One region of the Geobacillus sp. PK12 genome, then DNA from elsewhere that is predicted to be linked to it. Evidence: predicted binding sites of a transcription regulator. Region 1 holds the regulator's gene; the other holds the start of a gene.
What was found. The regulator NrdR, encoded in region 1, represses ribonucleotide reductase genes. The targets are predictions, from matches to a motif close to AACACNATATATNGTGTT.
Positions count from the first base shown of each region.

Region 1 (15,153 bases):
ATTTGAAAAAAATGTCGGAAAAACTGACGAAGCTCGTCGGCGAGCCGCATTGGTATGAAATGTCGACGAAGATTGAAGAAATCGTCACATCGGAAAAAGCGCTGCCGCCAAACGTTGACTTTTATTCCGCCTCGGTTTACCATTGTTTAGGAATCGATCATGATTTGTTTACGCCGATTTTTGCCGTCAGCCGCACCTCGGGATGGTTGGCTCACATCTTGGAACAATACGACAACAACCGTCTCATCCGTCCGCGCGCTGAGTACACCGGCCCAGGCAAGCGGACGTACGTGCCGATCGACGAGCGCGGCTAAAACAAGTGGACAAGGCGGTGAAGGCGCGCCTTCACGCCTTTTTATAAAAAAACTGCATTGGGGGTTTTGCTCGTGACGCAAGGAGAAAAAATTACAGTCCAAAATGGTGTGCTCAACGTTCCGAACAACCCGATCATTCCGTTCATCGAGGGGGATGGAACCGGCCCGGACATTTGGGCGGCCGCTTCGCGCGTGCTCGAAGCAGCGGTGGAAAAAGCGTACAAAGGTGAGAAAAAAATCGTTTGGAAGGAAGTGCTCGCTGGTGAAAAAGCGTACAAGCTGACGGGCAGCTGGCTTCCGGATGAAACGCTTGAGACGATCCGCGAATACATAATCGCCATTAAAGGGCCGTTGACGACGCCGGTCGGCGGCGGCATCCGCTCGCTGAACGTCGCGCTCCGCCAAGAGCTCGACCTGTTTGTCTGCTTGCGCCCGGTTCGCTACTTCCCAGGCGTTCCGTCGCCGGTGAAACGCCCGGAAGACACCGATATGGTCATTTTCCGGGAAAACACGGAAGACATCTACGCTGGCATTGAATATGCCAAAGGCACGCCGGAAGTGAAAAAAGTCATCGACTTTTTGCAAAACGAAATGGGCGTGCGCAAAATCCGCTTCCCGGAAACGTCCGGCATCGGCATTAAACCGATTTCCGAACAAGGGACGAAACGGCTTGTGCGCGCGGCGATCAACTACGCGATCGAACACGGCCGCAAGTCGGTGACGCTCGTTCATAAAGGAAACATTATGAAATTCACCGAAGGCGCGTTTAAAAACTGGGGTTATGAACTGGCGGAGGAAGAATTCGCCGACAAAGTGTTCACGTGGGCGCAATACGACCGAATCGTTGAAACGGAAGGCAAGGAAGCGGCGAACAAAGCGCTTGCTGATGCGGAAGCGTCCGGCAAAATCATTATCAAAGATGTCATCGCCGACATCTTCCTGCAACAAATTTTGACGCGTCCGCGCGAATTTGACGTCATCGCGACGATGAACTTAAACGGCGACTACATTTCCGACGCGCTGGCCGCTCAAGTCGGCGGCATCGGCATCGCGCCGGGGGCAAACATCAACTACGAAACCGGCCACGCGATTTTCGAAGCGACGCACGGCACGGCGCCGAAATACGCAGGGCTTGACAAAGTCAACCCATCGTCCGTCATTCTCTCGGGCGTCATGATGTTTGAGCATCTTGGTTGGAACGAAGCAGCGAAATTGATCATCAAAGCGATGGAGAAAACGATCGCTGCGAAAATCGTCACGTATGACTTCGCCCGCCTGATGGAAGGGGCGACGGAAGTGAAATGCTCCGAATTTGCTGATGCGCTCATCCGCAATATGGACTAACCTTTGAAGGAAAGGGATGGCAAACGATGGCGATGAAACGGAAAAAAATCTCGGTGATCGGCGCCGGATTCACGGGGGCGACGACGGCGTTCCTTTTGGCGCAAAAAGAGCTCGGCGACGTCGTGTTGGTCGATATTCCGCAGCTTGAGAACCCAACGAAAGGGAAGGCGCTCGATATGCTCGAGGCAAGCCCGGTGCTCGGCTTTGACGCGAATATCATCGGCACATCGGATTACGCTGACACAGCCGATTCCGACATCGTCGTCATCACAGCAGGCATCGCCCGCAAGCCGGGCATGAGCCGCGACGATTTGGTGACGACGAACCAAAAAATTATGAAGCAAGTGACGAAGGAAGTCGTCAAATACTCGCCGAACTGCTACATCATCGTCTTGACGAACCCGGTCGATGCCATGACATACACGGTGTTTCAAGAGTCCGGGTTTCCGAAAAACCGCGTCATCGGCCAGTCGGGCGTCTTGGATACGGCGCGCTTCCGCACGTTCGTCGCCGAGGAGCTGAACATTTCGGTAAAAGATGTCACTGGGTTTGTTTTAGGCGGCCATGGCGATGACATGGTGCCGCTCGTCCGCTACTCGTACGCCGGCGGCATTCCGCTCGAAAAACTCATTCCGAAAGATCGTTTGGACGCCATCGTTGAGCGGACGCGCAAAGGCGGCGGTGAAATCGTCAACCTGCTCGGCAACGGCAGCGCCTACTACGCACCGGCCGCCTCGCTTGTCGAAATGGTCGAAGCGATTTTGAAAGACCAGCGCCGCATTTTGCCGGCGATCGCCTACCTTGAAGGCGAATACGGCTATGAAGGCATTTATTTGGGCGTGCCGACGATCCTCGGCGGCAACGGCATCGAGAAAGTGATCGAGCTCGAGCTGACCGAAGAGGAAAAAGCGGCGCTCGCCAAATCCGTCGAATCCGTTAAAAATGTCATGCGCATGCTGGAATAGCGGCGAGGCAAAAATTCGGGCATTGCCCCGGATTTTTGCCCACAGTCAATGAAAGCGCTTTCTAGACAACGAAGGGGTGGGAACATGTTGAAAAAACGAAAGCTCGGGAGACGGATCGGGGAAATTCAAGCGGGGGAAAAGCTCGTGTTCCAAGCCGCCATCGAAGACAAAGACTTGCTTCTTTATCTTGGGCTGACGGATGATGCCAATCCGCTCTATATCCAGCATGATTATGCTTCACAGACGCCGTTTGGAAAACCGGTCGTGCCGCCGGTCATGTTGACGGGGATGATCACGTCCGCGGTCTCCAAATATTTGCCAGGCCCGGGCAGCTACATTACGCGGCAGGATCTTCGCTTTCTCCGCCCCGTTTATCATTATGAAACGCTCGAATTTTTGCTCGAAGTCGCCGATGTCGATGAGGCGGGCCATTGCGTGACGTTGTCCGTCATGGCGACGCGCGGTGCGGAAACGGTGCTTGACGGAACGCTGTCTGTCTGCCCGCCGCATACGTTGCCGCGCCTAGACGGGCGGGTGCTCGAGAACTTTTGACCTCATGTTGAAAGCAGTCCCCCACTTCGAAACAAAGGGGGAGTTTTATGCCGCTTTCCGCCAAAGGAAGCCAACCAAACGCGAGAGGCAGTTTTCCGCGGGCAACCTGTCCGCAGGAAAACCGCCCTTTTTTCTTTTTTTGTCCGAATCATGGCGTCAATTGTGGTATCATAAAGGCAGAAACCATTGGACGGGATGGAGGAGCGGCATGGGACGAAAAATTTTAGTTGTCGATGACGAACAGCCGATTGTGACTCTGTTGTCGTACAATTTGGAGAAAGCCGGATTTCACGTCGTGACCGCTCACGATGGCGAAGAGGCGCTCGTGAAAGTAGCGTCCGAGCAGCCGGCGCTCATTATTTTGGACTTGATGCTGCCGAAGCTTGACGGCGTTGATGTGTGCAAGCGGCTTCGCCAGCAGCAAATCATGACGCCGATTTTAATGTTGACGGCTCGCGATGATGAATTTGACAAAGTGCTTGGTCTTGAGCTTGGCGCCGACGACTATATGACAAAGCCGTTCAGCCCGCGCGAAGTCATTGCCCGCGTCAAGGCGATTTTGCGCCGCACGGAGATCGTTCAGCCGGCGGCTGAATCGAGCGAGCGGCTTGTTGTTGGCGAGCTGGAAATTTTTCCGGAACGCTATGAAGCAACGATCGGCGGCAAGCCGCTTGAGCTGACGCCGAAAGAGTTTGAGTTGCTCCTTTATTTGGCTCGCCATAAAGGGCGGGTGTTGACGCGCGACCAGCTGCTCAGCGCCGTGTGGAACTACGAGTTTGCCGGCGATACACGCATTGTCGACGTCCATATCAGCCACTTGCGCGAGAAGATCGAAACCGATACGAAAAAACCGATGTACATTAAAACGGTGCGCGGCCTTGGCTACAAATTGGAGGAACCGAAGCGGCATGAATAGCTTCCGCACCCGCCTTTTGTTTTGGCTCGTGACGCTCATCGCCACGGTGTTGATCGCCCTCGGGCTTTTGCTCGGGCAATTGCTGAAAGATTTTTACGCCGAGACGATGAACAAACGGATGGAAAAAGAGGCCCAAGCGCTTGCGATTTTGCTTGAAAATGAACCGCTCGAGCAAATCCGCGCCGATTTGCAGGAAATGGGGAATGAGCTGTCGTCCCGCATCACCGTGCTCGATAAAGAAGAACGGGTGCGGTTTGACAGCGGTCGCGTCGCAGCGATCAGCGACAAAGACCATGAGCGCATCGTCCGCGCGATTTTGCGCAAAAAGCAGTTTCCCCGTTTTTCCGTGATTGAAAAAACAAACGACGTCTATTACTACATCGTCCCGTACGAGCGCGGTGAGCGGAGCGGGTACGTCGTTTTAAGCACACCGACGAGCTCACTCCAAAAAGTAAACGAGCAAATTTGGGGCGTGCTCACGAGCAGCCTCGGGATGGCGCTCGTTGTCATCATCGCCCTCGTCTGGAAAATCGCCAATCAATATATGAAGCCGATTGAAGAAGCGACGAAAGTGGCGTTTGAGCTGGAAAAAGGCAATTACGCCGCCCGTGTGCCCGATGGTGAATATAACGAGGCCGGGATGCTTGTGCGCTCGATCAACCGGCTGGCCCGCCATTTGCAGGAGATGAGCAGGGCGCGGGAAATTCAGACCGATCGGCTTCACACGCTCATTGAAAACGTCGGCAGCGGCCTGTTGTTTATTGACCACCGCGGACATATTTCTCTCATCAATCGGGCGTTCCAGACTCAGTTTCATCTCGATCCGTCGGATTGTTTGCACCGTCCGTACGCCGATGTGCTGCCGCATGGCGACATCGTCCGGTTTATCGATGATATTTTCATCACCGAAACGACGATGCGCCGGCATATGCGGCTGACGATTGGCATCGAGCGGAAACATTTCGATGTATACGGGGCTCCCATCATTGGCACGAACGCCGAATGGAAAGGGATTGTCGTCGTGTTTCACGACATTACGGAGCTGAAGCGTCTTGAGCAAATCCGCAAAGACTTTGTCGCCAACGTTTCGCACGAATTGAAAACGCCGGTGACGTCCATCAAAGGATTCGCCGAAACGCTATTGGATGGCGCCATGAAGGATGAAGCGGCGCTCGAACATTTTTTGACCATCATCTTAAAAGAAAGCGAACGGCTGCAAACGCTCGTTGAGGAACTGTTGGACTTGTCGAAAATCGAGCAGCACGAATTTCAGCTGCAACTCGAAGACGTGGATATCGCTCAAGTCATCGCCGAAGCGGCTGCTGTGTTTCGCCAAAAAGCGGCGGAAAAACAAATTGATTTGCATATCGAATCGCCATCCGGGCTTGTCATCCGCGGTGACAGAAATCGGATGAAGCAAATTTTGCTGAACTTGCTCGCCAACGCCATCACGTATACGCCGGAGCACGGACGGGTCGCTGTCGAGGCGGAAGAGACGGAGAAAGAAGTGCTGATCCATGTGAAAGACACCGGAATCGGCATTGAGGAAAAGGAAATCCCGCGCATTTTTGAGCGTTTTTACCGCGTCGACAAGGCGCGCAGCCGCGATTCCGGCGGAACGGGGTTGGGCCTTTCGATTGTGAAACATTTGGTTGAGGCTCACCATGGATATATTACCGTAGCGAGCAAAGTGGGGCGCGGCACCGTGTTCACGATCCATTTTCCAAAGCCGGGACGGTAGCCGGCTTCTTTTGATCATCTCCAACTGAGAAGCCTCCCATTTTTCAGCGTGAGCGTAAGCAGGGGATGAATCGGCGCCTCCCATCATGGTGGGAGAGCGTTCAAGGCAAGCCGCAGGCATGGTACAATAGGACAAGGAAGCATCCGAGGAGGGATGAGATTGAAAAAAAAGCTTGTTTTAATCGACGGCAGCAGCGTGGCGTACCGCGCCTTTTTTGCCTTGCCGCTTTTGCATAACGACAAAGGCATCCATACGAACGCCGTCTACGGGTTTACGATGATGTTGAATAAAATTTTGGCGGAAGAAGAGCCAACTCATATGCTTGTCGCGTTTGACGCCGGGAAAACGACGTTCCGGCATGAAGCGTTTCAAGAGTATAAAGGTGGGCGCCAGCAGACGCCACCGGAGCTGTCGGAGCAGTTTCCGCTGTTGCGCGAGCTGCTGAGGGCATATCGCATCCCCGCCTATGAACTCGAGAACTACGAAGCGGACGATATTATCGGAACGCTTGCCGCCCGCGCTGAGCAGGAAGGGTTTGAGGTGAAAGTCATTTCCGGCGACCGCGATCTGACCCAGCTCGCCTCCCCCCATGTGACGGTGGACATTACGAAAAAAGGGATTACCGATATCGAACCATACACGCCGGAGACGGTCCGCGAAAAATACGGCTTAACTCCGGAACAAATCGTTGATTTGAAAGGATTGATGGGCGACAAATCGGACAACATCCCCGGAGTGCCGGGCATCGGGGAAAAGACGGCGGTCAAGCTGCTCAGGCAATTCGGCACGGTCGAAAACGTGCTTGCCTCCATTGACGAGATCAAAGGCGAAAAGTTGAAAGAAACGCTGCGCCAACACCGGGAGATGGCGCTGTTAAGCAAAAAGCTCGCCGCCATTCGCCGCGACGCCCCGGTCGAGCTCTCGCTTGATGACATCGTCTATCAAGGGGAAGACCGGGAGAAAGTGGTCGCTTTATTTAAAGAGCTTGGGTTTCAATCGTTTTTAGAGAAAATGGAATCGCCGTCATCAGAAGAGGAAAAACCGCTTGCCAAGATGGCATTTACGCTTGCTGACCGCGTGACGGAGGAGATGCTTGCCGACAAGGCGGCGCTTGTCGTTGAAGTGGTCGAGGAAAATTATCATGATGCGCCGATCGTCGGCATCGCTGTGGTCAACGAACATGGACGGTTTTTCCTGCGCCCGGAGACGGCGCTTGCCGATCCGCAGTTTGTCGCCTGGCTTGGTGATGAAACGAAGAAAAAAAGCATGTTTGACTCAAAGCGCGCGGCAGTCGCCTTGAAATGGAAAGGAATTGAGCTATGCGGCGTTTCCTTTGATTTATTGCTGGCCGCCTATTTGCTTGATCCGGCGCAAGGTGTTGATGATGTAGCTGCCGCAGCCAAAATGAAGCAATACGAAGCGGTGCGCCCGGATGAAGCGGTGTATGGCAAAGGGGCGAAGCGGGCCGTGCCGGATGAGCCAGTGCTCGCCGAGCATCTCGTCCGCAAGGCGGCGGCGATTTGGGAGCTCGAACGGCCGTTTTTGGATGAGCTGCGCCGCAACGAACAAGATCGGTTGCTCGTCGAGCTCGAGCAGCCGTTGTCTTCGATTTTGGCGGAAATGGAATTTGCCGGAGTGAAAGTGGATACGAAGCGGCTCGAACAGATGGGCAAAGAGCTCGCCGAGCAGCTCGGCACGGTCGAGCAGCGCATTTATGAGCTCGCCGGCCAAGAATTCAACATCAATTCACCGAAACAGCTCGGCGTCATTTTATTTGAAAAACTGCAGCTGCCCGTCTTGAAAAAAACGAAAACCGGCTACTCCACTTCGGCGGATGTGCTTGAAAAACTTGCGCCTTATCACGAGATCGTGGAAAACATTTTGCATTACCGCCAGCTTGGCAAGTTGCAGTCGACGTATATTGAAGGATTGCTGAAAGTCGTGCGACCCGATACAAAGAAGGTGCATACGATTTTCAATCAGGCGTTGACGCAAACCGGACGGCTCAGCTCGACGGAGCCGAACTTGCAAAACATTCCGATTCGGCTTGAGGAAGGACGGAAAATCCGCCAAGCGTTCGTGCCGTCGGAGTCTGATTGGCTCATTTTCGCCGCCGACTACTCACAAATTGAGTTGCGCGTCCTCGCCCATATTGCGGAAGATGACAATTTAATGGAAGCGTTCCGCCGCGATTTGGATATCCATACGAAAACAGCGATGGACATTTTCCAAGTGAGCGAGGACGAAGTGACGCCCAACATGCGCCGTCAGGCGAAGGCGGTCAACTTTGGGATCGTTTACGGGATCAGTGATTACGGCTTGGCGCAAAACTTAAATATTTCGCGCAAAGAGGCGGCTGAATTCATCGAGCGCTACTTCGAAAGCTTCCCTGGCGTGAAGCGGTATATGGAAAACATTGTGCAAGAAGCAAAACAGAAAGGGTATGTGACGACGCTGCTGCATCGGCGCCGCTATTTGCCGGATATCACGAGCCGCAACTTCAACGTCCGCAGCTTTGCTGAACGGATGGCGATGAACACGCCGATTCAAGGGAGCGCCGCTGACATTATTAAAAAGGCGATGATCGATCTGAACGCCAGACTGAAGGAAGAGCGGCTGCAAGCGCGCCTTTTGCTGCAGGTGCATGACGAGCTCATTTTGGAGGCGCCGAAAGAAGAGATGGAGCGGCTGTGCCGGCTCGTTCCGGAAGTGATGGAGCAAGCGGTCACACTTCGCGTGCCGCTCAAAGTCGATTACCATTACGGCTCGACATGGTATGACGCGAAATAAAAAGGAGTCTTGGTGTGGATCGCCGGCACCCTTAAGAAGGCCTGTGATGGAATGAAAAAGCAGTTTCACAACGACTCTTCTCCAGTTGAGAAGCCTTGGAGCATCGAGTCGTCCTTCTCAACCAACATGGCCGATTTTGCGAAAATCAGCGTTTCTCACCGGCCTTCTAGGCAGAATCTTTCGGTGCGACGATTCTCGGCTGCAACTCGATGAATGGGAGCGAAACAGCTGCCGCCCCATGGAGAATCTTTCTCTCGGCGGATGAACCGGCGTCAATGCGAAAGCGTCGGCGGGAACGATGCAGGAAAACGGAGGAAAGGGGGGATCGCCATGCCGGAATTGCCGGAGGTGGAAACGATCCGTCGTACGCTTTTGCCGCTTATTGTCGGAAAAACGATTGAGGATGTGCGCATCTTTTGGCCGAACATCATCCGCCATCCGCGAGACCCCGAGGAGTTTGCGGCAAGAATGATCGGACAGACGGTGCGTGGTTTGGAACGGAGAGGGAAGTTTTTGAAATTCCTGCTCGACCGCGATGCACTCATTTCCCATTTGCGCATGGAAGGGCGCTACGCCGTTGCTTCTGCCCTCGAGCCGCTCGAACCGCATACGCACGTCGTGTTTTGCTTCACGGACGGCAGCGAACTCCGTTACCGCGACGTGCGCAAGTTCGGAACGATGCACGTTTATGCCAAAGAAGAAGCTGACCGCCGGCCGCCGCTTGCTGAGCTTGGGCCGGAGCCGCTTTCCCCGGCGTTTTCCCCAGCTGTATTGGCGGAGCGGGCGGTGAAAACGAAACGGTCGGTCAAAGCGTTGCTCCTTGATCAGACGGTCGTGGCTGGGTTTGGCAATATTTATGTCGACGAATCGCTGTTTCGCGCCGGCATTCTTCCCGGCCGGCCGGCTGCCTCGCTCTCCAGCAAAGAGATCGAGCGCCTGCATGAGGAAATGGTGGCGACGATCGGCGAGGCGGTCATGAAAGGGGGAAGCACGGTGCGCACGTACGTGAACACGCAAGGGGAAGCGGGTGCGTTTCAGCATAGCTTGTTCGTCTACGGACGCAAAGGAGAGCCATGCAAACGATGCGGCACGCCGATTGAAAAAACGGTCGTCGCCGGCCGCGGCACGCATTATTGCCCGCGCTGCCAGCGCTAGGCGGCGCGTAAAAAGGAGAGGAGTTCCATGACGTTGACGATCGGATTGACCGGCGGGATCGCCAGCGGCAAAAGCACGGTGAGCGCGATGATGCGCGAGCTCGGCCTTCCGGTCATTGATGCTGACGAAGCGGCGCGCGCCGTCGTCCGACCGGGGGAAGACGCCTACCGTCAGATTGTCGCCGCCTTCGGTCCGGGCATTTTGCAGACAAATGGAGAGATCGATCGGGCGAAACTCGGGGCGATCGTGTTCAACGACGAAGAAGAACGGAAAAAGCTAAACGCCATCGTTCACCCGGCGGTGCGTCAGAAAATGCTCGCGGAGAAAGAAGCGCTCGTCCGTTCCGGGGCGAAAACGGTCGTATTGGACATTCCGCTTTTATTTGAAAGCGGATTGACATCCTGGGTCGATAAAGTACTTGTCGTGTATGTTGACGATGACATCCAGCTTCGCCGGCTGATGGAGCGGAACGGGTTCACTGAGGAAGAAGCGCGCGCCCGCATTCGCGCTCAATGGCCGCTGGCGGAAAAAATGAAGCGGGCCGACGCGGTCATCAACAATAACGGAACGAGGGAAGAGACACGCCGTCAGCTGTTGGCTATTTTGAAACAATGGGACGCCTTGGAAAAATAGGCGTCTTTTTTGTTCGCTTTCAGTCATTTTGTTCTCCACATTTCCTAAAAATATGATATACTATTTATACAAATATAAGAAAATAGTATAACATATATGAGAGGAGAACAAAGTGAATGAAGGCGAAAGTGGCGATTAACGGTTTCGGACGAATCGGACGGATGGTGTTCCGGCGCGCCATCAATTCCTCTGACCTCGACATTGTGGCGGTGAACGCCAGCTATCCGCCGGAAACGTTAGCCCATTTAGTGAAATATGACTCAAACCACGGTAAATTTGACGGTGAGGTCATCGCCTTGGAAGACGGCCTGCTCGTCAACGGCAAAAAAGTGAGGCTGTTAAACTCGCGCGACCCGAAACAGCTGCCGTGGAAAGAGCTTGATATCGATATTGTGATTGAAGCGACCGGAAAATTCAACGACCGCGAAAAGGCGAGCCTTCACCTTGAGGCAGGGGCGAAGCGCGTCATTTTAACCGCCCCGGGCAAAAATGAAGATGTGACGATCGTTGTTGGCGTCAACGAGCATATGCTTGACATCGACCGCCATTTCATCATTTCGAACGCCTCGTGTACGACAAACTGTTTGGCTCCGGTCGTCAAAGTGCTCGATGAAGCGTTTGGGATTGAAAACGGCCTGATGACGACAGTTCACGCGTATACGAACGACCAAAAAAACATCGACAACCCGCATAAAGATTTGCGCCGCGCCCGCTCATGCGCGCAGTCGATCATCCCGACGACAACGGGAGCGGCGAAAGCGCTTGGCCTAGTGCTGCCGCATTTAAAAGGGAAGCTTCATGGCATGGCGCTCCGCGTCCCGACGCCGAACGTCTCGCTCGTCGACTTGGTCGTCGACTTGAAGCGCGATGTGACGGTTGATGAGGTGAACGAGGCGCTGATCCGCGCTGCCGACGGCCCATTGAAAGGCATCTTGGATTTCACGATGGAGCCGCTTGTCTCGATCGATTTCAATACGAATCCGCATTCTGCGATTATCGACGGCCTGTCGACGATGGTGATGGAAGGGCGAAAAGTGAAAGTGCTCGCTTGGTATGACAATGAATGGGGCTATTCGTGCCGCGTCGTTGATTTAGCCCATCTTGTCGCGGCCAAAATGAATGAGCGTCTCAGCGTCAATGCGTAACAGCGGTTCGATGTGAAGCGCGCCGCCTGCGCTATGGCTTTTGCGATCCGCACAAACGGATCGGGCCACGGTGCGGGCGTGGGCGCTTTTTCTCTTTTTTATGCAAAAAAATTAAAAAAGCCTGTTGCAAAAACCCCCTAAACAAAGTATACTATGTCTCGTGAACTTCTTAACGGCAAGGGTAATGTGACTACTTAAAGGGTTAGGACCTCTTAGGACTAACTTTCCCCCGTGGTAGTTATACATGCCATTTTGCAACTCACCTTCTGTTTTTTTATTTGTTTGAGAAAATTGGTTAAAGGGGGATTCTTTTCATGGACACGATGGGTCGTCACGTTATCTCGGAACTTTGGGGATGCGACTTTGACAAACTGAATGATATTGATTTTATTGAAAAAACGTTCGTTGACGCCGCGTTAAAGTCGGGAGCGGAGATTCGCGAAGTGGCGTTCCATAAATTCGCTCCGCAAGGCGTAAGCGGGGTCGTCATTATTTCGGAATCGCATTTGACGATTCACACGTTTCCCGAACACGGCTATGCGAGCATTGATGTGTATACATGCGGCCATTTAGACCCGACGATTGCCGCCGATTACATTGCCGAAATGCTGGGTGCGCAAACGCGGGAAACGATTGAACTTCCGCGCGGCATGCGCCCAATCGAAGTGAAAAAGGCGCAGGCGCTGTAATTGGATCATGATAAACCGAAAGGAGCGTAAGCGAAACGCTCCTTTTTTTGCGCCCTCGGCGGTACAACAGCGGCGAAAATCATGGTATGATGGAAGAAAAAGAATGACTAGGGAGACGTGGCAATGAGCATGTGGAAAACACTCAAATACGCCTTCACAAACCATTGTGAAACGCGGGAAAATCATGAAGATGAAGAGCTAAGAAGCCATTATTACAAAGCGACGAACCGCGCTGTGATCGATGCGGTCAAGGAGCTGCTCTCGTCGCTGCCTGGCGCCGAGCTCGTTTCTGTTTCCGAAGAGCGCGGCGAAATTTGTGCACAAACAAGGCGCGGCAAAAAGTTGTTTATCGTCGCTACCGTCATTTCCGTGCGGCCGTTTGAAACGGCGGTCGACTTTTCCGCGACGACGGAGACGAAGCTATTGCCGTTTGATTTTGGGCATAGCCGGGCGGTCATTCTCGATTTGTATCGGAAGCTCGACGCCCGCCTGCCCTATATCGGTTCCGGACTGAACAGCTAACTATATCTTGTCTGCTTTCGTCCATTCCGGTATGATAGAAAATAAGAAGATCAACGGAGTGGATGTTATGCGATGTCCTTCATGCCATCATCAAGGCACGCGCGTGCTTGACTCGCGCCCGGTTGAAGAGGGTCGTTCGATCCGCCGCCGGCGGGAGTGCGAACAGTGCCATTATCGGTTTACGACGTTTGAGCGGATCGAGGAGCCGCCGCTGATTGTTGTGAAAAAAGAGGGGACGCGCGAAGAATTTAGCCGGGAGAAAATTTTGCGCGGCTTGATCAAAGCGTGCGAGAAGCGGCCGGTGGCGCTCGAGGAGCTTGAAAAAGTGACGCAGGAAATTGAGCGCGAACTGCGCAATCAAGGCGTCTCGGAAGTGAAAAGCGAAACGATCGGCGAAATGGTGATGGAGCGCCTGTCACACATCGATGAGGTCGCCTATGTCCGCTTCGCTTCCGTCTATCGGCAGTTTAAAGATATTAATGTGTTCATTGAAGAACTGAAAGAGCTGATCAAAAAAGGGCAACGGTAAAAAGGGCTTTGGCGTTAGGCGGCAAGCCCTTTTTTTCAACGTCTTTTCGGCAGGAAAGGGGAGAGCCGGTTTGAAACGAATACGGCGAAATGGAAGGTCGGAGCGATGCAACACCATTGGAAAGAGCTGATTGCTGTCGACCGTTATACCGTGCAAAGCCGTGGGGTGTTGCAAGAGGTGGACCGTAAAGTGCTGACGCTGCTTTACCAGCCGCTCATCGGCTGCCGGGCGTTGGCGCTTTATATGACGCTTTGGGGGGAGCTTGAGCTGCTTGACGGCCAGGAAGCGACCCATCATCGGCTTATGGCGCTCATGCAGTGCGGACTGCCGGACATTTACAGCGAACGGTTGAAACTCGAAGGAATCGGGCTGCTCGACACATACGTCCACGCTAAAGAGGCGGATGAACCGAAGCTGTTTCTTTATGAGCTGCGCCCGCCGTTGGCGCCAGACCAGTTTTTCCGCGACGAGATGTTGAGCGTTTTTTTGCACCGGCAAGTCGGCCGCCACTTGTTTATCCAGCTGAGCAACTTTTTTGCCCGTCCGTCCATTGATGAAACGAAATTCACCCAGGTGACGCGGTCGTTTTCCGACGTGTTTTCGGCCGTGCCCGCTGAACAAATCGTCGCCGGCCTCAGCGAAGAAGCCGGGCCCGAGCTGCTTGAAGGGAAGGATCACATCAGGCGGGATGAGGCGTCGTATGTGCTTGATGATGATGTATTCGACTTTGAGCTGTTTTTTGCCGGCCTGTCCAAGCAGCTTGTGCCGCGCCGAGCGGTGACAGCGAAAGTGAAGGAAGCGATTAAAAAGCTGGCGTTTTTATACGGCATTCCGCCGCTTGAGATGCAAAAACTGGTCCTTGGCGTCATCGATCCGGCCTATCATATCGATATTGACGCGTTGCGCCGGGCGGCGCGCGAATGGTATGAGCTCGAACATGGCGGTGTCGAGCCGCGCCTCGTCGAACGAGTGCAGCCGCTCGCCTACCGGACGATGGAAAACATCGAACCGCGCACAAAAGAGGAGCAACTAATGAAACAGCTGGAAACAATTTCCCCGCGCCAGCTGCTGAAAGAGATTTCAGGCGGCGCTGAGCCGTCGCTTGCTGATTTGCAGCTGATCGAAGATGTGATGTTTAAGCAACAGCTGCTCCCCGGGGTTGTCAACGTGCTCATTTATTATGTCATGCTCCGGACGAATATGAAGCTGTCGAAAAAATATGTAGAAAAAATCGCCAGCCATTGGGCGCGCAAAAAGGTGAAAACCGTGAAGGAAGCCATGGAGCTGGCGAAAGAAGAGGCGAAAACATACCAAAACTGGGCGAACGAAAAGGAAAAAGGGACGCGGACGGTGCGCAAAGTCGTGCGCACGGAAATCGTCCCGGACTGGCTGAACATGGATTACAGCCAGCCGGATGATGATGATTTTGACGTCGAACAGGCGCGCAAAGAGCTTGAGGAACGGCTGAAAAAATACCGTGATGAATCATAGAGGGAAAAGCCATGGAACGAGTAAACCACCTGTTGCAGCGGTTGCTTGGCAATCAACGGTTTAAACAACGCTACGAACAAATGAAACGCTACATTTTGGAGCATCCGGACGTGCAGCCGTTTTTGCGGGCGCACGAACGGCAATTGTCGGCCGATGCGGTTGACCGCAGCTTGATGAAGCTGTATGAGTTCATCGAGCAGCACGGGAATTGCCGCCAATGTCCGGGCCTTGAGCGATGCAACAACATGCTGCCGGGGTACCATCCAAATTTGGTGGTCAACGGTGGAAGGATCGACGTTGAGTACGACCGCTGCCCAAAAAAAGTGCAGCATGACGAGCGAAAACGGCAAGAGTCGCTCATTCAAAG
Region 1 covers NZ_SDKL01000020.1:139,604-154,756, forward strand. The annotation lists gene citZ (citrate synthase) at 1-314, shown strand, start outside; gene icd (NADP-dependent isocitrate dehydrogenase) at 387-1,658, shown strand; gene mdh (malate dehydrogenase) at 1,685-2,623, shown strand; gene ETR37_RS08950 (MaoC/PaaZ C-terminal domain-containing protein) at 2,708-3,175, shown strand; gene ETR37_RS08955 (response regulator transcription factor) at 3,384-4,091, shown strand; gene pnpS (two-component system histidine kinase PnpS) at 4,084-5,832, shown strand; gene polA (DNA polymerase I) at 5,986-8,622, shown strand; gene mutM (DNA-formamidopyrimidine glycosylase) at 8,953-9,777, shown strand; gene coaE (dephospho-CoA kinase) at 9,805-10,410, shown strand; gene ETR37_RS08980 (glyceraldehyde-3-phosphate dehydrogenase) at 10,527-11,555, shown strand; gene speD (adenosylmethionine decarboxylase) at 11,870-12,244, shown strand; gene ETR37_RS08990 (aminotransferase class IV) at 12,368-12,766, shown strand; gene nrdR (transcriptional regulator NrdR) at 12,834-13,295, shown strand; gene ETR37_RS09000 (replication initiation and membrane attachment family protein) at 13,401-14,786, shown strand; gene dnaI (primosomal protein DnaI) at 14,798-15,153, shown strand, end outside.

Region 2 (15,153 bases), on a different contig from region 1:
CAAGGACGCGCCAAATCTCGCCGTCCACCTCAATCGTAAGTCCTGTGCGAAAATCGTTGACTGAAATCATTAGCCGAAATCCTCCTCACGCAATCCATTATAAAATGATCAGTTCTTTTGGCGAATGGGTGAGCGCTTCGTTCCCGTCAGCAGTGATGACCGTATCGTCCTCGATGCGCACCCCGCCAAGCCCCGGGATGTAAATGCCCGGCTCGACGGTGACAACCATGCCTGGCTCAAGCACGACATCCGAACGGAACGAAAGCGTCGGCCCTTCGTGAATTTCCAATCCAATCCCATGGCCGGTCGAATGGCCGAAATAGTCGCCATACCCTTTTTCGCGGATGTAATCGCGCGTGAGCGCATCAGCCTCTTTGCCGGTCATGCCTGCCCTGAGCCCGTTCATGCCGCGTTGCTGCGCTTCAAGAACGATGTCATAGATCGTCCGCAGCTCCACGCTAATGTCGCCGACGGCGACCGTTCTCGTAATGTCGGAACAATACCCTTTATAGTAAGCCCCGAAATCAAGCGTGACGAGCTCGCCGCGCTCGATCGTTTTCTCTGACGCCACCCCGTGCGGCAGCGCCGAACGGTAGCCGGAGGCAACGATCGTATCAAAGGAGGACGAAGACGCCCCTTGTTTGCGCATAAAAAATTCCAGCTCATTCGCCACTTCGATTTCTTTAACGCCTGGACGGATGAACGACAAAATGTGCGAAAACGCCGCATCGGCGATTTCTGCTGCTTCCTTTAATATCTTAATCTCTGCCTCTGACTTAATCAAGCGCAATTTTTCTACGAGCCAAGACGTTGGCACGAGTTCAGCGCGGATGGCTTCTTCATACGACTTGTATGCGGCATAGGTGACATGTTCTTGCTCAAAGCCAAGCCTCTTGATGCCAAGCCGCTTCACCTGATTGGCAATTTCTTCGATGATCGGCCCGCTGTGCTGGACGACTTCAAACCCTTGGGCTTGCCTCGATGCTTGTTCGACGTAGCGGAAGTCCGTAACCAACACCGCCCCTTGACGGCTGACAAGTACAGCGCCGGCCGTGCCAGTAAACCCGGTCAAATAGCGGCGGTTGTAGCCGTTTGTTACTAACAGCCCGTCGATATGCTGCTCGTCAAGAAGCTCCCGAAGCTTTTCCAGCTTTTCCATGTTTCCGTCTCCTCTTCCCTTAGAGTGTGCTCGTCTCCTTGGCTGCCTGCGTCGAGAGCGGAGAAAATCTTCGCGGTCAGGATGACGCGAAAAACCTCGTAGGCGCGCCAGTTTCACGAGCGCCCGCAGCAGCCATGGACTGATGCTGAAACATGCAAAACCTTCTTTATTTTACCATAAAGATGGTCGTTTCCGCTAGACGTCCGCGCGGCGCTTGATGCAGCACTTACTTCAGCGGATGAGAGCGAAAAGAAGCTTCGTCAGTTTCCTTCATTTGCCGCCTCTTTTCCGACATTTAACGCCGTTCGATTCATTTCTTGCGTTTCAAAAGAAATCGAATACCCGACAAATACGCCATATAAAATGTATAAGCAAAGCGTCGTAATAATCGTATTCGTTTCTAAATCTGCAACTGGTTGGACGTTTGGAAACAGTGGATTAAACAAATAAAAGACCATCATCCAAAGCACCACGCCATATACCATTCCCGCCCACATACCGGCGATCTTGCGCAGGAACGCGTAGTACAAAAGCGCCGCCGCAATGGAAATGATGCCGATCAGCACGATGGCCGCATAATTGCCGGCTTTCCCATATTTCCAGTCCCCGGCCACCCACGGGATGAGAATCATATTCGGACTGATTTCACTGAAATGGAAAAAATAAGCCAAATAGCCGATCAAACTCCAAAACACCCCGCCGACAAACCCGATGATGATCGTTTTTTGTATGAGCGTCATCGGCCGCTCCGTCTCCTCCTGCTCAAGCTTCCCTTTTTGTTCCGCCATCATCGTACACCTCCTTGTCTGTTAGTATGACCGACAGCCGACCATCCCATGAATCAAACGAAAAAATGACCGCCCTTGTGTAAATCATGGATTTTTTGGAAATCATAATCGTAGCATCAACCTAGAGGTTTCCGGATATTTCTTGTAGAATAAAATAATAAACATAAAAAATAGGTTGGTGTTGGCCTGATGAAATCATCAATGGAGAAACCGTTATACGGCGGCCAAGCGGTCGTTGAAGGGGTGATGTTTGCTGGCAAGACGCACTCCGTCACCGCTATTCGCCGCCATGACGGGACGATTGACTATTTTACGCTGCCTCGCCGCAGCCATCCGACGCTGGCTGCCCTGAAAAAAATCCCGTTTGTCCGCGGCATTGTCGCCATTATTGAGGCGAGCGCAAACGGGGCCAAGCATTTGCAGTTTGCCAGCGAACAATATGAGGCGTCCTCGGACGAAAAACAGGCCGCCGAAGAAAGCCGCTCCAAATTCGGGCTGATTCTCGGCGCCGCCGTCATCGGCGTGCTATCGTTTTTATTCGCCAAAACCATTTTTACGCTCGTTCCGGCGCTCGCCGCCGACGCCTTTAAACCGCTCGTACCGGGGAAAATGGGGCAAATTTTGCTTGAAGGAGCCTTTAAGCTTGCTCTTTTGCTCGGCTACATTTACTTTATTTCATTGACGCCGCTTGTTAGGCGCGTGTTCCAATACCACGGGGCGGAACATAAAGTCATCAACGCCTTTGAAGCGGGGTGGCCGCTCACTGTTGAGCACGTCCAGCGCGCCTCGCGCCTTCACTACCGATGCGGCAGCAGCTTCATTTTATTTACGGTCATGATCAGCTTATTCCTTTATTTGTTCGTGCCGACGGATCCGCTTTGGCTGCGAATCGCAAACAGGCTCGCTTTAATTCCTGTCGTGCTTGGCGTTTCGTTTGAAGTCTTGCAGTTTACAAATAAATTGAGAGATATTCCGCTGCTTCGCTGGCTTGGTTATCCCGGGCTATGGCTGCAGCGGTTGACGACAAAAGAACCGGACGATGACCAAGTGGAAGTGGCCATCGCCTCGTTTCAGCGGCTTCTCGATTTGGAAGCGGAAGCCGAAAGGAAACAAGCGGTGCAGTAATCGATCAAAGGGGGTGGACTCATTGCGGCGCCGGGCCATTCATCCGCTTGTCGGGCTTATGATTTTGCTTGGAACGCTTGGCATTGTCTATACCCTTTTTGCCCATCCGACGGTGCTGTTCCGCCAGCTGTTGTTTGTTGCGCTGTTTTTGGCCGCCATTTATCTCTTCTACCGGTTCGTATACCAACGCCGCACCGATAAAGATCGGTTATCGTATTTAAAGGCGGTGCGGCAGTCGAAAAAGCTCCATCCCCGCTCCGGGCGCAAACAAGCAAAGCCGGCGAAACTGAAGCGGCCGCTGAAAAAACGGACGGCCATTCCGCACTTGACCGTGATCGAGGGCAAAAAAGGCAAAAAAAAGAATCGAGCTTCGTTTTAGCTTGATTCTTTTTTGTTTGCCTCTGCCGTTCAGCTGAAAAATCGGCGGCAGAGGTGTGACCTATTGTCGCTTTCCCGTCTAGTACGCCCATTGGCGCAAAAACTGCCGCGTCCGCTCGCGTCCGTAATCGATCAGGCGCCGGCGCGCTTCCAGTTCGATGGAAAATTCCGTAGAAATAACGTTGTCCACCGGCAAAAAGACGATGTTTTTTTCATGGCGACGCGAAATGTAGCGCGCATCATGCGCCTCTCTCATGGCCGCAAACAGCGCCTCATACAAATCGAGCGCATTGGTGATCGTTCGTTTCGGCCGCTCCCCTGGTTTTGGGCTCAGCTGAACGCCCAGCACCGGCCGTTTTTTCTTCTTTTCTTCATCGAACAAAAACAGCGGAAAGTTGCTGAGCACCCCCCCGTCGACAATGAAAGCCACACCGTTTCGCCCGCGAAGGCGGACCGGCTCAAAGAAATAAGGAATGCTGATGCTCATCCGCACTGCCTTGGCGATGGAAAACGACCCAGGGTCAATGCCGTATATGGCTAAATCGTCCGGCAGCACGACGATGCGCCCGTTCGTCACATCGGAAGCGACGATATACAAACTGCCGGCCGGCACATCTTGAAACGTCCGCACGCCGCGGGCGGCGAGCGCCGCCTCGAGCCACCGCTCAAACGCCTTTCCTTGATACAGCCCAAGATGCCAATACAAGCGCACCCATTTCCAAAGCGAAAACGGAATCCATAGCGGCCGTTCATCCAAAAACTGCTCCAACTCCAACTCCTCAAGCAGTCGGGCGATGTCGCGGGCGCTGTAGCCTGCCGATAGCAACGCCGAAAGCAACGCTCCCGCACTCGTGCCGGCAAGCCGCTTCCAGCGCAGACCTTTTTCCTCAATCGCTTCATACGCTCCAAGCAACGCAAACCCTTTCACCCCGCCGCCGGAAAAGACAAGATCAATGTCCACCGCCGCCTCCCCCTTTTTGCCGTTTATACATATGTAAGAAAAAAGGAGGGCATTTAGTACGGCAAACAAAAAAGAGCAAGCATCGGCTTACTCTCCTTGTTCATTGCGCTTTTGGACATCGCGCAGCGCTTCAAGGCGGCGTTCGTCCTCTTGAAAATACTGCACCAAATCGCCGATCCGGTCGATGGCGTTCCAGCTCAAATGGTGTTCAATCCCTTCCACGTCGCGGTAAATGTTTTCTTCGCTGACACCGATCAAACGGAGAAACTGCTCAAGCAGCTCATGGCGGTAGACGAGCCGCTGGCCGATTTTTCTTCCTTTTGGCGTCAAGACGAGTCCGCGGTATTTCTCATACACTAAATACTCATCTTTATCGAGCTTTTGCACCATTTTCGTCACCGAGGAGGGATGGACGGACAACGCTTCAGCGATGTCAGAGACGCGGGCATAGCCCTTTTCTTCAATCAAAATGTAAATTTGCTCAATATAATCTTCCATGCTTGGTGTCGGCAACGTTTGTCCCCTCCCATTACATTTGTCTGCCGCAGACAAGTGCAGCGGCCGTCAGCATCTCTCATGAACATTGCCGCTTTGCCCGCTTCGGCTAGACGCTGCCGGGCCAGTCGGCCGCCCAGGCAAACAAAAAATAGCAATCAATCCCATTATACCATGAAGGGAACATTACGTAAAATACTGCACTTGGGCCGATGGAAAAAAGCGAGCAATATACGAGCGCATGGTTTCCTCCAGCTCCCGCGCTTCCTCGTCACGGTACACATATTTGCCGATGCCGTACCGCCCCCACTTATACTTGCGCTTCGATTCGTCCAAATCGAGCTTGGTTTTCGGGTAACGCTGCTCGATGACCCGCTTGGCCGGCTTGGTAAACCGATGCTGGATGAGCTCAAACGTCAAATCAGATAAGTCCACCCCTTCCAATTGCCGGGCGAGCTCCTGAAACAATTCAAAATACCCTTGTTCCCAGCCGTCATGCCGGTAAATCGGCGCGACGACAAAGCCGAGCTTATAGCCGGCACCGGCCACTTTGCGCGCTGTTTGAAGCCGCGCGTCAAAGGAGGACGTTCCCGGCTCGAAATGGTTGATCACATAGCGGGAGTTGACGCTGAAGCGAAACCGCGTTTTGCCGTTATGCTTGGCATCAAGCAAATGGTCGACATGCTCATACTTCGTCACAAATCGGAGCCGCCCGTAGTCGGTCGCGCCAATAAACTCAATCGCTTTTTTCAGCGAATGGGTCAAATGATCGATCCCGACAATGTCGGACGTGCATGCCGCCTCGAAGCGAGTAATCTCGGGTGCGCGCTCGTCAATATACGTTTGCGCTTGAGCGAAAATGTCGTCCAAGTTGACATACACGCGGATATATGGCTTGCTTCCTAATGTCGTTTGCAAATAGCAATAATGGCAATGGCCCATACATCCGGTTGCCAACGGAATGGCGTATTCGGCTGACGGCTTCGATGAATCAAATTTCAGCGTCCGCCGCACGCCAACAACGAGCGTCGATTTCGCATTTCGATACCGGGCTAGCTCCGTCTCTCCCGGAATGCCGCGCACTTGGTTGTGCGATGTCGTCTCGCGAATCTCGATTCCCATTTGTGTAAATTTCTCGTACAATTCCTTTCCGAGCGGGTACGACAACGCCTCCGGTTCGAAATACACAAGTTTTGGCACAAACGGTTTCATCGTTTTCCCCCATTTCGTCCATCTTTACAGTTTAGTATGGACGAGAACGGGGGAGTCGTTATCTTACTTTATTTGGAATTCTTTTTTCGTTTCCTTGTCGCCTCCTCATCCACATCCATCCGCCTCCCAACGAAACCAGCGGGCATGGCCGTCGGTTTCGGCAACGATTTGCCGGCATTCTCGGCCATTGATCATGCGATCCAGATGCAGTTTCGGATCCCACATATTGTTATACACATGGAACAAATCCCGTTGGCGGCCGATTTCACGAAGCTGCTCAAGCAATCCACGCTTTGCCTCATCTGACATTTGGTTCGCGACATGCGTGTGGAAGATGCAAACAACGGTATCGGACGGAACTTGTGCAACAAGATCAGAGAGAAGTTCAACCCCGTCTCCCTCGATCAGACGAATCGGCGTTTGTTCCAGACATCGGGCTGCCTTTTCAAACAATTGGCGCCGGTCTTTATGTTCGGGCCAAATGAGCGCCTTCATCCATCGTCGATCATCCTCTTTTTTCAAGTCAATCACATGCAAATCGATACCGATCCGTTCAGCGACCGGCGGGCTTTCCGGCAACAATAATGGCCGTTGGTCGCCACGAATGTTTGATGCAATAAGGACATCAGAATCCAGATTTCCGTACGGACGCCCCCAGCCATAATCGTACCGGTACTGATCCCAAGCCAATTGCAGACCGGCGCTTGTGCCAATTTCAATGAGTGACAAAGGCTTTTTCACTTGTTCATAAATGCAACAAAACACGGGGTATAAATATGCACAACGCCGGACTTCATTGGTTTGCACGAGCCGGTGAACCAAAATGTTCTTTATATCCTCCCAGTAACGAAGACAAAAATCGCGAAAATAAGGAAAAGCAGCTTCCGGTGCCCGCGGCTCCTTAACAATACTTCCGTAAAATTCGCGCAACCCATGTTCATACCCTTTTAGCAACAAATCATGCACCGCTCCGAACAACAAGTTGGGAATCGGTTGACCGCTGCGGGCATGCGAAGCAAGATAGAGAAGCTTCTCATCTCTGGCAATATGGAGAGAAAGCTGTTCATACAACGGGCTAGAACCACGGCATTCATGAACAGCAAAACGTCGAAACCGTTCAGCGACCCATGTGAAATTCAACTTGATCATCTCCCTTATTCTTCGACTTTTCACAACATTCTTCGCTCTCTTCATGCCATTGAATTCCATCAACTAGAAACTCGATCCTTTCGCTTACTATATTCGTTCCAACATACAGATTGCCCTGCAAAACATTCGCACACCTTTGCGATTTGCCATGACAGCTCATGAACGCAATGATACAATAAAACTAAACTGAAAGGAGGGATGCAGAATGTCTCACGAGCTTGTCGAATTGCTTCGCTCGGTGCTGAAAGAGGAGTTGCAGCCGATTCATGAACGCCTCGACCGCCTAGAAGCCGGACAGCAACGCCTCGAAGAACGACAACAACGCCTCGAAGAACGACAACAACGCCTCGAAGAACGACAACAGCGCCTCGAAGAACAGCAACAACGCCTCGAAGAACAGCAACAACGCCTCGAGGAAAAGTTGGACCATTTCATTATCGAGACGCGCAGCCATTTCAAAAAAATCGAGGACGAGCTGGCCGACCATCGGCGCATGTTCGAGATATTGTCACATGATTGGCGCAACGCGAACATTGCGATTGAATATTTAAACCATAAGATCGGCCAGCACGATCTGGAAATTTATCAGCTAAAAAAGCGGCTCGAACTCCAAGAAACAAAGTAAAAGCGCATGCCCGATGACCGGCGCATACGCTCGAACCGCTTATCCCCGCTTGCGAATGCGGAAATTGTCTTCTAACAGCACCCAGTTTTCCGGATACGGATACCCGAGCACCCAGTAGCTGATTCCGCGCAATCCGTATTCTTTCACCAATTCAAATTTCGCCAACGCGCTGCGGGCGTCTTCAAACCATACTTCGTGCTGGCGGCCTTGCTCGTCCGTGTACCGGTAAAACGGCGAGGCGGCCGCCGCATCGTATTGGATGGACGCCCCGTAGCGAATGGCGCGCTCTAGCGCCTCTTTCGGACTGAACGTTTCCGCCTCTTGCCCTTGCACGTGCGGCAGCACCCAGTCGCGGGCATAAATTTGAAACCCCATCATGATTTTGCTACGCGGAATGGCGGTCACCGCATAATCGAGCACGCGCCGAATTTGATTCACCGGCGAAATGGCTTGCGGCGGCCCAAATCGGTAGCCCCACTCATAGGTCATAAGGACAACAAAATCAGCGATGCGTCCGTGGGCTGGGTAGTCGTGCGCTTCGTACAGCAGCCCTTTTTGTTCAGCGCTTATTTTGGGCGCCAGCGACGTCGATAAAACATACCCTTCGGCGTGAAGCCGGTTGGCCGCCCGCTGCAAAAACTCGTTATACCGCTTGCGGTCGGACGGATAGACATTTTCAAAATCGACATTCAACGCGCGGTACCCTTTTGCTCGCATCACTTGAATGACGTTGTCAAGCAATCGCGTTTGCAGCGCAACGTCGGCCAGAATCGTCTGCGCCAGCCTCGAGCCCGGGTCTTGGTACGTAAAGTTCGTGATCGTCATCATCGGCACGACACGGGCGGCATAAGCCGCCTGAATGAATGCTGTATCATTGATCGGATTGAGCCCGCCATCGGCGCGGATCGTGTAGGCGAATGGCGCGGCATAGGTCAAATGGCGGCCGACTTCGCGCACTTGCTCCGCTCCTTTCTCCCCTTGGTCCACCGTAAATGCGTTCACCTCGATGAGCGGCTTCGCCGGCGGGATGATGAGCCGCTGTCCGGGGACGATCCGGTTCGGATCGGTAATATCGTTTACTTCGATCAGCTGCTGAACCGTCACTCCGTAGAACGAAGCGATTTGCGCCAGCGTCTCCCCGCTTCGCACCGTATGGATGCGCGCTGGGATGAACAACGTTGTCCCTGGATAAAGGAGCGACGGATTCGTGATCCGGTTCGCCTGTATAATCGCTTCGACCGCCACTCCATACTGGCGCGCAATTTGCCATAACGTTTCCCCTGTGCGGACCGTATGGTAACGATATGGAACCGGGATGACGAGCGCTTGGCCAACGGCTAGCCGGTTCGGGTCGCTCAGTTCATTGGCGGCGACAATCCGCTCGAGTGGAACGCCGTAACGCTGAGCCAACTGCCAAAGCGTCTCCCCGCGCTTTACGACATGAACAATCATGACGCTCCCCCTTTCGTTCCCTCCTTTTACCACTATATTTTGGCTTTTGCCTTTTATGTAAAAAAAAAAAAACGCCGGTTCCTCTACGGAAACCAGCGTTTCATCCATTCAAACCCATTCGTATCGCCATTACAGGCCGCACTTCAGCTGCGCGCCGCAGTTGGTGCACGTGTTGCAGCCGCCGATCTCTTCGATCGTCCCTTCGCGGCAAATCGGGCAAATATTGCCGATTTCGGAACCGATTGTCACATCGGTGGCGCGCACATCTTGAATCGTATCAACGAGCACGACGGGGCGTTTCGTCTCTTTTTCCTCGAGCTCCTCTGGAAGCAGTTCAAGTTGCTCTTCAATCCGATTCTCCTCAGCCTTTAACGTCAACACTTGTGCATCGCGGCTGCCGTCGACATAGACGGTTCCGCCTTTCGCACCGCAACGCCATAAACGCTCGTACACTTTTTGCACTTGCTCGACGGTGTAGCCCTTCGGCGCGTTGACCGTTTTCGACAAGCTCGAGTCGACCCAACGTTGAATGATGCACTGCACATCGGCGTGCGCTTCCGGCGGCAAGTCCATCGCCGTCACAAACCAAGGCGGCAAGTGGTTCGGGTCGGCTTCCGGGTGTTTGTCCAAATATTCTTGGACGATGTCCGCTTTCACTTCGATAAATTTGCCCAAGCGCCCGCTCCGGTAGTACGAGAACGAGAAGTACGGCTCAAGCCCGGTTGAGACGCCGACCATCGTTCCCGTCGATCCTGTCGGCGCCACCGTCAGCAAGTGCGAGTTGCGGATGCCGTATTTCAAAATATCTTGACGAATATCTTCCGGCATCCGTTTCATGTAGCCGGTGTTGATGAACGCTTCACGCAGCTTGCGCGTCTCTTCCTCCGTTTCGCCGACAAGAAACGGGAAGCTGCCTTTTTCTTTCGCCAGCTCGATCGATGCCCGGTATGCGGTCGTGGCGATCGTGCGGAACAGCTCATCGACAAGCTGGTTTCCTTCCTCAGAGCCGTACGCTTTTTCGCAGTAAATGAGCAAGTCTGCAAGCCCCATGACGCCAAGGCCGATGCGGCGCTCGCCGAGCGCTTGTTTTTTGTTTTCCTCAAGGAAGTACGGCGTGGCGTCAATGACGTTGTCTTGCATCCGCACCCCGATTTCGACCGTGCGTTTCAGTTTTTCGTAGTCCACGACCTTCCGTTCTTTGTCGACCATGTTCGCCAAGTTAATGGCGGCCAGATTGCACACCGAATACGGTGCCAACGGTTGTTCCCCGCACGGGTTGGTCGCAACGACTTTTTGCCCGTACGCGCGGGCGTTCGTCATTTCGTTGGCGTTGTCGATGAAGAAAATGCCCGGCTCGGCCGAATACGTCGCGCAAATGTTGATCAGCTTCCACAGTTCGCGGGCACGGATTTTCCGGTAGACGCGGACGCGATAGCCCATTTTCTCCCATTCGCGTACATCGCCGACTTCATGCCATTTTTCGTTGTAAATGCGCATTTCCTCTTCGGAATAGGTTTCCACGTCCGGGAAGCGGAGCGCGTATTCTTCGTCCTTTTCGACCGCTTCCATGAACTCTTTCGTCAAGCAGACGGAAATGTTCGCACCGGTCAAAAAGTCTGGGTTGTGCACCGTATATGTACCGCCGGTGCGCAGTTTTTCTTCGGCGTCTTTGATGATGTCTTCGGTGAAACCGCCGTAGTCAGGCGCGTTCTTGTATCGGACGATCGCTTCGTACATCGCCCGCTCCCGCTCGGTGAGCGGCGTAAATTTCAGTTTGTCGCGCGCTGCTTTTTTGATGCCTTCGTCTTCCATATTTTCGAGCAGGTAGCGCAAAATGCGCGGGTTTTGCATTTTCGAGACGATGAATTCGATAATGTCCGGGTGCCAGTCGGCAAGCATAATCATTTGGGCGCCGCGGCGGGAGCCACCTTGCTCGACAAGGTGGGTCAGCTTCGCAATATCGTCAAGCCACGAGACCGACCCGGACGATTTGCCGTTCACCCCGCGCGCAAGCGTATGGCGCGGCCGCAATGTCGAGCCGTTCGTCCCAACGCCGCCGCCGCGGCTCATGATTTCCATCACCTGCTTCCGATGTTCGGAAATTCCTTCGCGCGAGTCTTTCACAAACGGCATCACATAGCAGTTGAAATACGTCACTTCCTTGCCCGAACCCGCCCCGTACAACACGCGGCCGGCCGGAACAAAATTCAAGCTTGCGAGCTCTTGATAAAACTTTTCGAACCACTCTTTCCGCTTTTCTTCCGTCTTTTCCACCGCCGCCAGCCCGGTCGCATTGCGCTTGGCGATTTGCTCATAGAAAATCTCGAGCGGCTTATCAATAATGTCGAGCGACCGAACCACAATGCCGGTCTCCGCCTCTTCCCCTTCGAGCACGTGCCGGTATTCGTCTTCAATCAACACGCGCGCCTTTTTCGCCTCCCAATCGATGTCGACGATAAACCCGAGCCCTCGTGCCGGGAATTTCGGATCCTCCTTGATCGTCAACACGACGAAGTCGCCCGGTGTGAGCGTCAGCTTCTCCGTATCTTTGAATGAATACCGGTCAAGCATGACCAAACGGGATACGCCTTTATGGGTGATGTGCATATCCGGCGTAATCGGATGCACTTGCGGAAATAGGCGGATATCCTCGTTCAGCTTGTCAATATTGATCTTCATTTTTTCGGATGACGCCACCGTCATTCTCCTATCTCTCCTCTTTTATATAATCTCTCATGTTTTTGGCAAAGTTGTCCTGTCTTCTCTACCTTACCATATCAAACAGAAAAAAACAATATATAGTATGATTTTTTATGAAAATCATACTATATATTGTTAAAGAGAACAAATGATTTCATTTTGTCAAGCAAAAAAAAACAAAACACGGCGAAAAGCGGAGAAAAACGGGGGAGTGCCGCTGTTTTTGCCGGAAAACGAACGATTTACCGCGTCGCTGCTCAGCGCTTGAAGTTCCATTCGTCGCTTTCGTATTTCGTCCGCGCCAGCTCTTCGACGTACGCCCGCTCTTCGGCGGTGAGCGTGTACGGTTCCAATACGATGTTCAATCCTTTTTCAAATCCTTTGTAAAACGCCTCTTTCGCTTCCTCGATCGTCACCGTGCGGCTCGTCAACTCATTGATCGCGACCGCCTTCTTTTTAAAATCGCGCTGCAGACGCTCTTTCACCCGCTCGTTTGGATATTTAAACAAGCTGAACAGCAAGTCTTCGTCCAAATCGAGCAAAATCGAACCATGCTGCAAAATGACGCCTTTTTGCCGCGTTTGCGCGCTGCCGGCGATTTTCCGCCCCTCAACGACAAGTTCGTACCATGACGGCGCGTCAAAACAAACAGCCGAACGCGGGCTGCGCAAATCGGCTTTCTCTTCTTCTGTCCTCGGCACGGCAAAATACGCATCCAATCCAAGATAACGAAATCCCTCTAAAATGCCTTGGGAAATGACGCGGTATGCTTCCGTCACCGTCTTCGGCATCGCCGGGTGCGACTCGGAGACGATCACGCTGTATGTCAATTCTTTATCGTGCAGGACGCCGCGCCCGCCGGTCGGCCGACGGACAAAGCCGAGGCCGTGCCGTTTGACCGCCTCTAAATCAATTTCTTTCTCCACTTTTTGAAAATAACCAATCGACAACGTCGGCGGATTCCAGCCATAAAAGCGGATCGTCGGCGGAATTTTGCCTTCGCTGTGCCAATCGAGAAGCGCCTCATCGAGCGCCATATTGAACGCCGGCGGGCAATAGCCGGAATCGATAAAGCGCCATACTTCTTTTGCCATCGTTCCACCTTCTCTATTGTTCCATACTCTAAACGCTGCGGCGGCTTGTCGACCACCGCCAAGGGGCGGGACGCTTTTGGCCGCCTTTATTAGTTTAGCAAACAACGCCGGTGAAGGAAAGAAAAATGGCATCACGAAAACCTCTTTGCTTCCCGGCGGCGACTTTATATAATAGGAAATAGCAGACGAAGCGAAAGGAGGCATGACGGGTGGAAGCATTGCTCATTATTCTCGGCGCAATCATCGTGTATTCCGTCATTACGTACTTCTGGCAGAAGAGAATTGTCAAAGCATTGACAGAGGAAGAGTTCCGCGCCGGTTATCGAAAAGCGCAACTCGTCGACGTCCGCGAACCGGATGAGTTTGCGGCTGGACATATTTTAGGGGCTCGCAACATCCCGCTCACGCAGCTTCGCATGCGCATGAAAGAATTGCGCAAAGACCAGCCGATCTATTTGTACTGCCAAAACGGACTGCGCAGCGGGCGAGCCGCGCAAATGCTCTACCGAAAAGGATACCGCGACTTGTACCATTTAAAAGGCGGATTTAAAACATGGACCGGGAAAGTGAAGAAAAAAGCGTAGCCCGTTAACCAAAAAGGCGCTCTGCCCAAACAGGCAGGCGCCTCTTTTCGCATGCGCTAGACCGCCGCAAATTCCGGCGGCAGGACGACCGCCTCAAGCACCGAAGCAGCCGCGCCGATGGCGCAGCTTTTCTCTTTCAGCTTGGAGGAGATGATGGACGGCTCGCTTTCTTTTTTGACGAGAATTCGCTTTCTCACTTCTTGGCGCGCCGGACCGATCACATACTCGCCCGCTTGGGCAATCGGACCGCCGATGATGACTGCTTCTGGATTGTACGCATAAATCACCTGCAACAATCCAACGCCGAGATAGCGCCCCGTTTCCTCCAAAATGCGCGCCAACTGTTCATCGCTTTCTGCTGCCAACGCCATCGCAGCGATGGAAAAGCGTTCATCGAGCCATTCGGAACGCCCTTCTTCAGCCAAACGGCGTTCAATGTATTTTTCCGACGCATACATTTCCCAGCAGCCGATGTTGCCGCAGCTGCAGCGAATGCCGTTGACATCGATCGTATGATGGCCGATTTCACCAGCTAGGCCGCTGACACCCCGATAGAGCTGATGGTGAAGAACGACGCCGGCGCCAATGCCGATTCCGGCGCTGATGTAAACAAAGTGGGCGAACTCGTTGCCGGCGCCGAACCACTTTTCTCCAAGCGCCGCCAGTTTCGCCTCATTCTCGACAATGACAGGACGCTCAGGCCACCGTTGCCGCAAAACAGCCGCCAAGGCGACATCGTCCCAGCGCAAGTTCGGAGCAAACACAACGGTCCCGCTTTCGGTATGGACGACGCCCGGCACGCCGATGCCGATTCCCATCACGCCGTACGGCGTCGCCGGCGCCCGGCGGATGGCCGCCTCGATGAGCTCCATCATTTCGCCGATGATCGCCTCCTGCCCTTCAGACGGGCGGAACGAACGCCGTTGCTCCCAAAGAATGTCCGCGTTTAAATTGGTCAACACGGCATACAAATAGTTCACCCCCAGCTCAACGCCGATAAGCGAGCCGGCGTCGGCGTTGAAGCGAAGCATGAGCGGCCGGCGCCCGCCGGTTGACTCGCCGATTCCGCTTTCATGGACGAAATGCTCGGCGATCAGTTCGTCAACAAGCGCGGAGACAGTGGCCTTGTTCAATCCGGTTGTCTTGGCGATATCGGCGCGCGAAATCGGATGCTGGTCGCGAATCAATTTTAAGACGAGCTGTTTATTCATTTTTTTTACAAGAGAAATGTTTCCTGTCCGCACGTCTCTGTCATCCTTTTCATTTGATTGATCGAATGTGTCTTGCGAAAGGGCAGGGGCGCCTCGCTATTATGGCGGTTGCTGCATCCGTCGATTCCTGCCGTGTTCGACTCTTGACCATCAGCTTTTTCGCCCAAGCCGTCGGGCGCCCGTGCACCGACTGTTAAGGCTAACTTCTCCATATGGACAC
Region 2 covers NZ_SDKL01000013.1:127,995-143,147, reverse strand. The annotation lists gene efp (elongation factor P) at 1-70, opposite strand, end outside; gene ETR37_RS06860 (M24 family metallopeptidase) at 98-1,159, opposite strand; gene ETR37_RS06855 (YqhR family membrane protein) at 1,420-1,950, opposite strand; gene ETR37_RS06850 (DUF1385 domain-containing protein) at 2,137-3,072, shown strand; gene ETR37_RS06845 (SA1362 family protein) at 3,095-3,451, shown strand; gene ETR37_RS06840 (patatin-like phospholipase family protein) at 3,530-4,411, opposite strand; gene mntR (transcriptional regulator MntR) at 4,499-4,924, opposite strand; gene splB (spore photoproduct lyase) at 5,093-6,118, opposite strand; gene ETR37_RS06825 (DUF2332 domain-containing protein) at 6,224-7,258, opposite strand; gene ETR37_RS06820 (hypothetical protein) at 7,473-7,892, shown strand; gene ETR37_RS06815 (glycoside hydrolase family 18 protein) at 7,932-9,344, opposite strand; gene ETR37_RS06810 (vitamin B12-dependent ribonucleotide reductase) at 9,474-12,047, opposite strand; gene ETR37_RS06805 (lipoate--protein ligase family protein) at 12,302-13,138, opposite strand; gene ETR37_RS06800 (rhodanese-like domain-containing protein) at 13,348-13,722, shown strand; gene ETR37_RS06795 (ROK family transcriptional regulator) at 13,779-14,966, opposite strand.
Region 2: the regulator NrdR is predicted to act here: its motif matches at 12,133-12,150, upstream of ETR37_RS06810 (vitamin B12-dependent ribonucleotide reductase).